Orrella dioscoreae: one gene and its partner. The protein of the gene in region 1 interacts with the protein of each later gene in a pairwise test. Links are inferred from orthologs where the notes say so. Each region holds a gene or a part of one and is shown in the gene's direction. Other genes may lie near its edges.

Region 1 (5,343 bases):
CATGGAAACGCTGAACCTCGCCCAGACGCGCGGTTACGGCACGGGCGGCACGATCCACCTGGTCATCAACAACCAGATCGGTTTCACCACGTCCGACCCCCGCGACTCGCGTTCGACGCTGTATTGCACCGACGTCGTGAAGATGATCGAGGCGCCGGTCCTGCACGTGAACGGCGACGATCCCGAAGCGGTCGTGTTCGCCATCCGCCTGGCCCTGGACTACCGCCAGCAGTTCCATCATGACGTGGTCGTGGACATCGTCTGCTTCCGCAAGCTGGGCCACAACGAGCAGGACACCCCCTCGCTGACCCAGCCGCTGATGTACAAGCGCATCGGCCATCATCCCGGCACCCGCAAGGTCTATGCCGACCGCCTGGTCGCCCAGGGCGTGCTGGCCGAAGGCGATGCCGAGCAGTTGGTGAAGGACTACCGCCAACTGATGGAAGACGGCCAGCGCACCATCGAACCGGTGCTGACCGACTACAAGAGCAAGTACGCCATCGACTGGTCGCCCTTCCTGGGCGCCAAGTGGACCGACCAGGCCGACACCGCCGTGCCGCTGGCCGAATTGAAGCGCATCGGCGAGCGCATCACCACGGTGCCGGAAGGCTTCACGGTGCATCCGCTGGTCGCCAAGCTGCTGAACGACCGCCGCGCCATGGCGCGCGGCGACGTGAACCTGGACTGGGGCATGGGTGAACACCTGGCCTTCGCCACGCTGGTTGCCTCGGGCTACCCGATCCGCATCACCGGCCAGGATTCGGGCCGCGGCACGTTCACGCACCGCCACGCCGTGCTGCACGACCAGAACCGCGAACGCTGGAACGACGGCACCTACATTCCGCTGCAGAACGTCTCCGACGCGCAGGCGCCTTTCGTCGTCATCGACTCGGTGCTGTCGGAAGAGGCCGTGCTGGGCTTCGAATACGGCTACTCCTCGGCCGAGCCCAACACGCTGACCATCTGGGAAGCGCAGTTCGGCGACTTCGTGAACGGTGCGCAGGTCGTGATCGACCAGTTCATCGTGTCGGGCGAAGCCAAGTGGGGCCGCCAGTCGGGCCTGACCATGATGCTGCCGCACGGCTACGAGGGCCAGGGCCCCGAGCACTCGTCGGCTCGCATGGAGCGCTTCCTGCAACTGGGCGCCGACAACAACATCCAGGTGGTGCAGCCGACCTCGGCTTCGCAGATATTCCACCTGCTGCGCCGCCAGATGATCCGCCCGCTGCGCAAGCCGCTGATCATCATGACGCCGAAGTCGCTGCTGCGTAACAAGGACGCGGGTTCGCCCCTGTCGGATCTGGCTGGCGGCAGCTTCCGTCCGGTCATCGGCGAGGTGGATGATTCCATCAAGGCCGAAGCCGTCAAGCGCGTGCTGGTGTGCTCGGGCAAGGTCTACTACGACCTGGTCAACGCCCGCCGCGAACGTGAAGCCAAGGACGTGGCCATCATCCGTGTCGAGCAGCTGTATCCCTTCGCGCACAAGACTTTCGAAGCCGAACTCGCCAAGTATCCGAAGGCCACCGACGTGGTCTGGGTGCAGGACGAGCCGCAGAACCAGGGCCCGTGGTACTACGTCCAGCATCACCTGGTCGAGTACGTGAACAACGGCCAGAAGCTCGGCTATGCCGGCCGCCAGGCCTCGGCGTCGCCCGCCGTCGGCTACCTGGCCAAGCACCAGGAACAGCAGAAGGCGCTGATCGAGCAGGCTTTCGGCAAGTACAAGCAGTACTCGGTGACCAAGTAAGCCGCCCGGCACCCGAACAGACATCACACTCAACGGAAACAGATCATCATGGCTCTTATTGACGTACTCGTTCCCCAGCTGTCCGAATCGATCGCCGAGGCGACGCTGCTGACCTGGAAGAAACAACCCGGCGCCGCTGTCGAGGCCGACGAAATCCTGATCGAAATCGAGACCGACAAGGTCGTGCTCGAAGTGCCCGCGCCCAAGGCTGGCGTGCTGGCCGAAATCGTCAAGGGTGACGGCAGCACCGTGACCTCGGACGAAATCATCGCCCGCATCGACACCGCCGCCAAGGCTGCCGCCGCGCCGGCTGCCGCCCCCGCCGCCGAAGCCCCCAAGGCTGCCGAGCAGGCCGCCGCCGCCGCGCCCGCCGCCAAGTCGTCCTCGTCGTCGGCCGTGGCCTCGCCCGCTGCCGCCAAGATCCTCGCCGACAAGGGCGTGTCCGCTGAAGGCATCGAAGGCTCCGGCCGCGGTGGCCGCATCACCAAGGGCGACGCCCTGGCTGCCGACGGCTCGAAGCCCGCCGCCAAGGCCGCTGCCGCCATCCCGGCCCCGACGCAATCGCTGGACGGCCGTCCCGAGCAGCGCGTGGCCATGAGCCGCCTGCGTGCCCGCGTGGCCGAGCGCCTGCTGCAATCGCAACAGGAAAACGCCATCCTGACGACCTTCAACGAGGTCAACATGCAGGCTGTCATCAACCTGCGCAACAAGTACAAGGAAAAGTTCGAGAAGGATCACGGCGTGAAGCTGGGCTTCATGTCCTTCTTCGTGAAGGCTGCTGTTGCCGCCCTGAAGAAGTACCCCCTGATCAACGCCTCGGTCGACGGCAAGGACATCATCTACCACGGCTACTTCGACATCGGTATCGCTGTCGGCAGCCCGCGTGGCCTGGTGGTGCCGATCCTGCGCAACGCCGACCAACTGTCGATCGCCGACATCGAAAAGCAGATCGCCGACTTCGGCAAGCGTGCTGCCGATGGCAAGCTGGGTCTGGAAGAACTGACCGGCGGCACGTTCTCGATCTCGAACGGCGGTGTCTTTGGCTCGATGCTGTCCACCCCCATCATCAACCCGCCGCAATCGGCCATCCTGGGCGTGCACGCCACCAAGGAACGCCCCGTGGTGGAGAACGGCCAGATCGTGATCCGTCCGATCAACTACCTGGCGCTCTCCTACGACCACCGCATCATCGACGGCCGCGAAGCCGTCCTGGGCTTGGTCGCCATGAAGGAAGCCCTGGAAGATCCGCAGCGCCTGCTGCTGGACCTGTAAGCACCGCGTCATGCCGCGCCCTGATCCTGTCAGGGTGCGGCATTCATCCCGCCAGGCCGCCCGCCGGCCCGGCGCGGTTGAGCCCTCATCCTTCACTCTTCTCGTCCGGTACGCGGCCCCGTCGTGGCGCCCGACCCCTCACCTGAGAGAACATCCATGTCCAAGCAATTCGACCTCGTCGTGATCGGCGCCGGCCCCGGCGGCTACATCGCCGCCATTCGCGCTGCCCAACTCGGCATGTCCGTGGCGTGCATCGACGCCTGGCAGAACGGCCAAGGCGGCCCCGCTCCCGGCGGCACCTGCACCAACGTGGGTTGCATCCCCTCCAAGGCACTGCTGCAGTCGTCCGAGCACTACGAGCAGGCCAACCACCACTTCGCCGAGCACGGCATCGAAGTCAAGGGCGTGAGCCTGAAGCTCGACACGCTGATCGGCCGCAAGAACTCGGTGGTCAAGCAGAACAACGACGGCATCCTGTACCTGTTCAAGAAGAACAAGGTCACCTTCTTCCACGGCAAGGGCTCGTTCGTGGGCCAGACCGAAGGCGGCTGGTCGATCAAGGTCACCGGCACCGCCGAGGAAGACCTGGTTGCCAAGCACGTGGTCATCGCCACCGGTTCGTCGGCGCGTGAACTGCCCGGCCTGCCTTTCGACGAGAAGCAGGTGCTGTCGAACGACGGCGCGCTGAGCATCGGCGCCGTGCCGAAGAAGCTGGGCGTGATCGGTGCCGGCGTGATCGGCCTGGAAATGGGCAGCGTGTGGCGCCGCCTGGGCGCCGAAGTCACCGTCCTGGAATCCATGCCCGAATTCCTGGCCGCCGCCGACCAGCAGGTCGCCAAGGAAGCGCTGAAGGCCTTCACGAAGCAAGGCCTGGATATCCAGCTGGGCGTGAAGATCGGCGAGATCAAGGCGACCGCCAAGCAGGTCACCGTGCCGTACACCGACGCCGCCGGCGCCGAGCAGAAGCTGGTGGTGGACAAGCTGATCGTCTCGATCGGCCGCGTGCCCTACACCGGCGGCCTGAACGCCGACGCCGTGGGCCTGAAGCTCGACGAGCGTGGCTTCATCGTCGTCGACGACGATTGCAAGACCAGCCTGGCCAACGTGTGGGCCGTGGGTGACGTCGTGCGCGGCCCGATGCTGGCCCACAAGGCCGAGGAAGAGGGCGTTGCCGTCGCCGAGCGTATCGCCGGCCAGCACGGTCACGTCAACTTCGCCACCGTGCCGTGGGTCATCTACACCTCGCCCGAGATCGCCTGGGTGGGCCAGACCGAGCAGCAGCTGAAGAAGGACGGCCGCGAATACAAGGCTGGCAGCTTCCCCTTCCTGGCCAACGGCCGCGCCCGTGCGCTGGGCGACACGACCGGCTTCGTGAAGATCCTGGCCGATGCCAAGACCGACGAAGTCCTGGGCGTGCACATCGTGGGCCCGATGGCCTCGGAGCTGATCTCGGAAGCCGTGACCATCATGGAATTCCGCGGCGCCGCCGAAGACATCGCCCGCATCTGCCACGCGCACCCGACGCTGTCGGAAGCCGTGAAGGAAGCCGCGCTGGCCGTGGACAAGCGTGCCCTGAACTTCTGATCGTGATCCCATCCCCGAGGCGCTGAGGCGCCTCCCCCTCAAAGGGGGCGCACCAGCGGACCGGCAGAGCCGGCGCCGCGGTGCCCGGCCTACAGACACCGGGCTTCGCGCCCGGTGTTTTTTTTCTCGGTTTTCCGAGATATGGCGTAGACGCATGAACGTCCTTGAATACTACGAATCCGCGCTGGCTGAACGCGGCTACAAGCCCGACACCGCGCAGCGCACCGCCATCGAGCGCCTGCAGCGCTATTTCGATGACTGGGTGGCGTTCAAGGCCATGCGTTCCAGCGCGCTCAAGCGCCTGCTCAAGCGTCCCGACGTGCCGCGTGGCGTCTATATGTGGGGCGGGGTCGGGCGGGGCAAGAGCTTCCTGATGGACTCGTTCTATTCGACGGTGCCGGTCAAGCGCAAGGCGCGGCTGCACTTCCACGAGTTCATGCGCGGCGTGCACCGCGAGCTCGACGAGGTCAAGGGCATGTCGGACCCGCTGGACGAGGTGGCGCGCCGCATCGCCAAGCGCTACCGGCTGATCTGTTTCGACGAATTCCACGTCTCGGACGTCGCGGACGCGATGATCCTGTACCGCCTGCTGCTGAAGCTGTTCGAGTACGGCACGTCCTTCGTGATGACGTCGAACTACGAACCTTCCACGCTGTATCCCGATGGCCTGCACCGTGACCGCATCGTGCCCGCCATCAAGCTGATCCAGGAGCGCATGGACGTGCTGAACGTGGATGCCG
Region 2 (4,129 bases), 520 kb from region 1 along the record:
CCCGCAATACGCCTGAGGGTCCGAGACATGAGCAATACGGTGGAAATCAAAGTGCCGGACATCGGCGACTTCGACTCGGTGGAAGTGATCGAAGTGCTGGTGTCCGAAGGCGACACGATCCAGGCCGAACAGAGCCTGATCACGGTCGAGTCCGACAAGGCCTCCATGGAAATCCCCGCCTCCGAAGGCGGCGTGGTGAAGTCCATCAAGATCAAGGTCGGTGACAAGGTTGCCAAGGGCAGCGTCATCGTCGAGGTCGAGGCTGCCGCGGGCGGCAAGGCCGACGCCGCGCCGGCCAAGGAAGCCAAGGAAGCGCCTGCCACGGAAGACAGCAAGGCCTCGGCCGCGCCCAGGCAGGAAACCCAGGAAGCCAAGGCCGAGGCACCGGCCAAGGCCGCTTCGGGCGGCGTGGTCGACGTGGCCGTGCCGGACATCGGCGACTTCGACTCGGTCGAGGTCATCGAGGTGCTGGTCGCCGAAGGCGACAGCATCAAGGCCGAGCAAAGCCTGATCACCGTCGAGTCCGACAAGGCCTCGATGGAAATCCCGTCCTCGCACGCCGGCGTCCTGACGTCGCTGAAAGTGAAGGTGGGCGACAAGGTCGCGAAGGGCAGCATCATCGCCCAGGTCGAGGCCGCCGGTGATTCGGCGCCCGCCAAGGAAGCCCCCAAGGCCGCCAAGCCCGAGGCCGCCGCCGCGCCGGCCAAGGCCGATGCCGGCCGCGCCGAAGCCAGCGCGCCCGCGCCGGCCAAGGAAGCGCCCGCCCAGGCCCTGAAGGCCGACGTCGTGGACGATGCCAAGCAGCGCCTGGCGCATGCTTCGCCGTCGGTGCGCAAGTTCGCCCGCGAGCTTGGCGCCGACCTGAGCAAGGTCCAGGGCTCCGGTCCCAAGGGCCGCATCACGCAGGACGACGTGCGTGGCTACGTGAAGAAGGTGCTGGCAGGCCAGGGCGCTGGCGCCCCGGCCGCCGCCGGCGGCGCCGATGGCGCGGCCCTGGGCCTCTTGCCGTGGCCGAAGGTGGACTTCACCAAGTTCGGTCCGGTCGAAGCCAAGCCGCTGTCGCGCATCAAGAAGATCTCCGGCGCGAACCTGCACCGCAACTGGGTCATGATCCCGCACGTCACCAACAATGACGAAGCGGACATCACCGACCTGGAAGCGCTGCGCGTCACGCTGAACAAGGAGAACGAGAAGTCGGGCGTGAAGGTCACCATGCTGGCCTTCCTGATCAAGGCCGTCGTCGCGGCCCTGAAGAAATTCCCCGAGTTCAACGCCTCGCTGGACGGCGACAACCTGGTATTGAAGCAGTATTACCACATCGGTTTCGCCGCCGACACGCCGAATGGCCTGGTGGTGCCGGTCATCCGCGACGCCGACAAGAAGGGCGTGGCCGAACTGGCGCAACTGACGTCCGAACTGGCCAAGAAGGCCCGCGACGGCAAGCTGTCGCCCTCGGAAATGCAGGGCGGCTGCTTCTCGATCTCGTCGCTGGGCGGCATCGGCGGCACGCACTTCACGCCCATCATCAATGCGCCTGAAGTGGCCATCATGGGTGTGTCGCGCTCGTATCACAAGCCTGTCTGGAACGGCAAGGAATTCCAGCCGCGCCTGACGCTGCCGCTGTCGCTGTCCTATGACCACCGCGTCATCGACGGCGCCTCGGCCGCGCGCTTCAACGCCTATGTCGGCGCGCTGCTGGCGGACTTCCGCCGCATCGTGCTGTAAACGGGAGCGTTCATGAGCAATCTCACTGCAATCAAGGTTCCCGACATCGGCGATTTCGACTCGGTCGAAGTCATCGAGGTGCTGGTGGCCGAGGGCGACACGATCAAGGCCGAACAAAGCCTGATCACGGTCGAGTCGGACAAGGCCTCGATGGAAATCCCGGCGTCCGAGGGCGGCGTGGTCAAGTCGGTGAAGGTCAAGGTCGGCGACAAGGTGTCGCAGGGCAGCGTGGTCGTGGAAGTGGAAGCAGCGGCAGGCGCCGCCCAGCCCGCCGACGCACCCGCGAAGCCGGAGGGCAAGGCCGAAGCCAAGCCGCAAGCCAAGGCCGAGGCCAAGGCGGACGACAAGCCCGCGCCGAAGGCTGCCACGCACACGGGCGGGGCCGATGGCCAGTACGACGTGCTGGTGCTGGGCGCAGGCCCTGGCGGCTATTCGGCCGCCTTCCGCGCCGCCGACCTGGGGCTGTCCGTGGTGCTGGTCGAGCGTTACGCCACCCTGGGCGGCGTGTGCCTGAACGTGGGCTGCATTCCCTCCAAGGCGCTGCTGCACACCGCCGCGGTCATCGACGAGGCGCGCGCCCAGGCCGATCACGGCATCACCTTCGGCGAGCCCAAGATCGACCTGGACAAGCTGCGCGGCTTCAAGGACGGCGTGATCAGCAAGCTGACCGGCGGCCTGGCCGGCATGGCCCGGGCGCGCAAGGTCACGGTGGTGCAGGGCGTGGGGGAATTCCTCGACCCCAACCACCTGTCGGTCAAGGGCGATGACGGCAAGACCCAGACGCTGAAGTTCGCCAGCGCGATCATCGCGGCGGGCAGCCAGTCGGTGAAGCTGCCCTTCCTGCCCGACGACGAGCGCATCGTCGATTCGACCGGCGCGCTGAAGCTGAAGTCCATCCCCAAGAAGATGCTGATCATCGGCGGCGGCATCATCGGCCTGGAAATGGGCACGGTCTATTCCACGCTGGGCGCGCGCCTGGACGTGGTCGAGATGCTGCCCGGCCTGATGCAGGGCGCCGACCGCGACCTGGTCAAGGTCTGGCAGAAGATGAACGCCCCGCGCTTCGACAACATCATGCTCAACACCAAGACGGTGGGGGCCGAGGCGAAGAAGGACGGCATCTACGTCACGTTCGAAGGCGAAGGCGCGCCGAAAGAGCCCCAGCGCTACGACCTGGTGCTGCAGGCCGTGGGCCGCTCGCCCAATGGCAAGAAGATCGCCGCCGACAAGGCGGGCGTGCAGGTGACCGACCGCGGCTTCATCGAGGTCGATCGCCAGATGCGCACCAACGTGCCGCACATCTACGCCATCGGCGACATCGTCGGCCAGCCCATGCTCGCCCACAAGGCGGTGCATGAAGGCCACGTGGCGGCCGAAGTCATCGCCGGCCAGAAGAGCTTCTTCGACGCGCGCGTCATTCCCTCGGTGGCCTACACCGATCCGGAAGTGGCGTGGGTGGGCCTGACCGAGGACGAGGCCAAGAAGAACGGCATCAAGGTCGAGAAGGGCCTGTTCCCGTGGCAGGCCTCCGGCCGCGCCATCGCCAACGGCCGCGACGAAGGCTTCACCAAGCTGCTCTTCGACGCCGAGACGCATCGCATCCTGGGCGGCGGCATCGTCGGCACCCATGCGGGCGACCTCATCAGCGAAGTGGCGCTTGCCATCGAAATGGGCGCGGACATGGTGGATATCGGCAAGACCATCCACCCGCACCCGACGCTGGGCGAATCCGTGGGCCTGGCGGCGGAAGCCGCCGAAGGCGCCTGCACGGACCTGCCGCCCGTGCGCAAGAAGTAAGTCCCATCCGCCGCGCGTCCTTCGGGCCGCGCGGCGCGCCATCGTGACGCGCCGTCTCATTGCCCACCTGGACATGGATGCTTTCTATGCGTCCGTTGAGCTGCTGCGTTATCCCCACCTGAAAGGCCAGCCCGTCGTCATCGGCGGACGCGAGCGCGCGCCCGAGCAATTGCCCGATGGCAGCTGGCGCCACGCCTTGCTGAAGGACTACGCCGGCCGCGGCGTCGTGACGACCGCCACCTATGAGGCGCGCGCCTTCGGCGTGCACTCGGCCATGGGCATGATGAAGGCCGCCGCGCTGGCGCCTCAGGCCATCCTGCTGCCCGTCGATTTCGACCGCTACCGCCAGTATTCGCGCCGCTTCAAGGACGCCGTGCTCGCGCTCGCGCCGGTCATGGAGGATCGCGGCGTCGACGAGATCTATCTGGACCTCACCGATGTGCCAGGCGCGCAGGACGCGACGGCCGACGACCCGCTGGCGGGCGCCCGCGCGGTCGGGCAGGCGCTGCGCCAGCGGGTCCTGGCGGCCACCGGCCTGAGCTGTTCCATCGGCATCACGCCGAACAAGCTGCTGTCCAAGATCGCGTCCGAGCTCGACAAGCCCGGC

What was found.
Region 2: the proteins of odhB (region 1) and lpdA interact in binary tests that used the Escherichia coli proteins (3 or more experiments, as listed by UniProt). The link is inferred for Orrella dioscoreae from one-to-one orthologs.

What each region holds. Positions count from the first base shown.
Region 1 is NZ_LT907988.1:3,126,614-3,131,956, reverse strand. The notes cover bases 938-3,907. They hold odhB (2-oxoglutarate dehydrogenase complex dihydrolipoyllysine-residue succinyltransferase), read left to right. Parts: upstream 938-1,795; coding sequence 1,796-3,019; downstream 3,020-3,907. Other genes in these bases: lpdA (dihydrolipoyl dehydrogenase), read left to right, coding at 3,176-3,907; ODI_RS14515 (2-oxoglutarate dehydrogenase E1 component), read left to right, coding at 938-1,747. Also shown: more of ODI_RS14515, read left to right, coding at 1-937; more of lpdA, read left to right, coding at 3,908-4,603; cell division protein ZapE, read left to right, coding at 4,758-5,343. UniProt on the Escherichia coli protein: E2 component of the 2-oxoglutarate dehydrogenase (OGDH) complex which catalyzes the second step in the conversion of 2-oxoglutarate to succinyl-CoA and CO(2).
Region 2 is NZ_LT907988.1:2,603,184-2,607,312, reverse strand. The notes cover bases 1,187-4,129. They hold lpdA (dihydrolipoyl dehydrogenase), read left to right. Parts: upstream 1,187-1,737; coding sequence 1,738-3,522; downstream 3,523-4,129. Other genes in these bases: ODI_RS12220 (DNA polymerase Y family protein), read left to right, coding at 3,596-4,129; aceF (dihydrolipoyllysine-residue acetyltransferase), read left to right, coding at 1,187-1,725. In the rest of the region: aceE (pyruvate dehydrogenase (acetyl-transferring), homodimeric type), read left to right, coding at 1-16; more of aceF, read left to right, coding at 28-1,186. UniProt on the Escherichia coli protein: Lipoamide dehydrogenase is a component of the glycine cleavage system as well as of the alpha-ketoacid dehydrogenase complexes.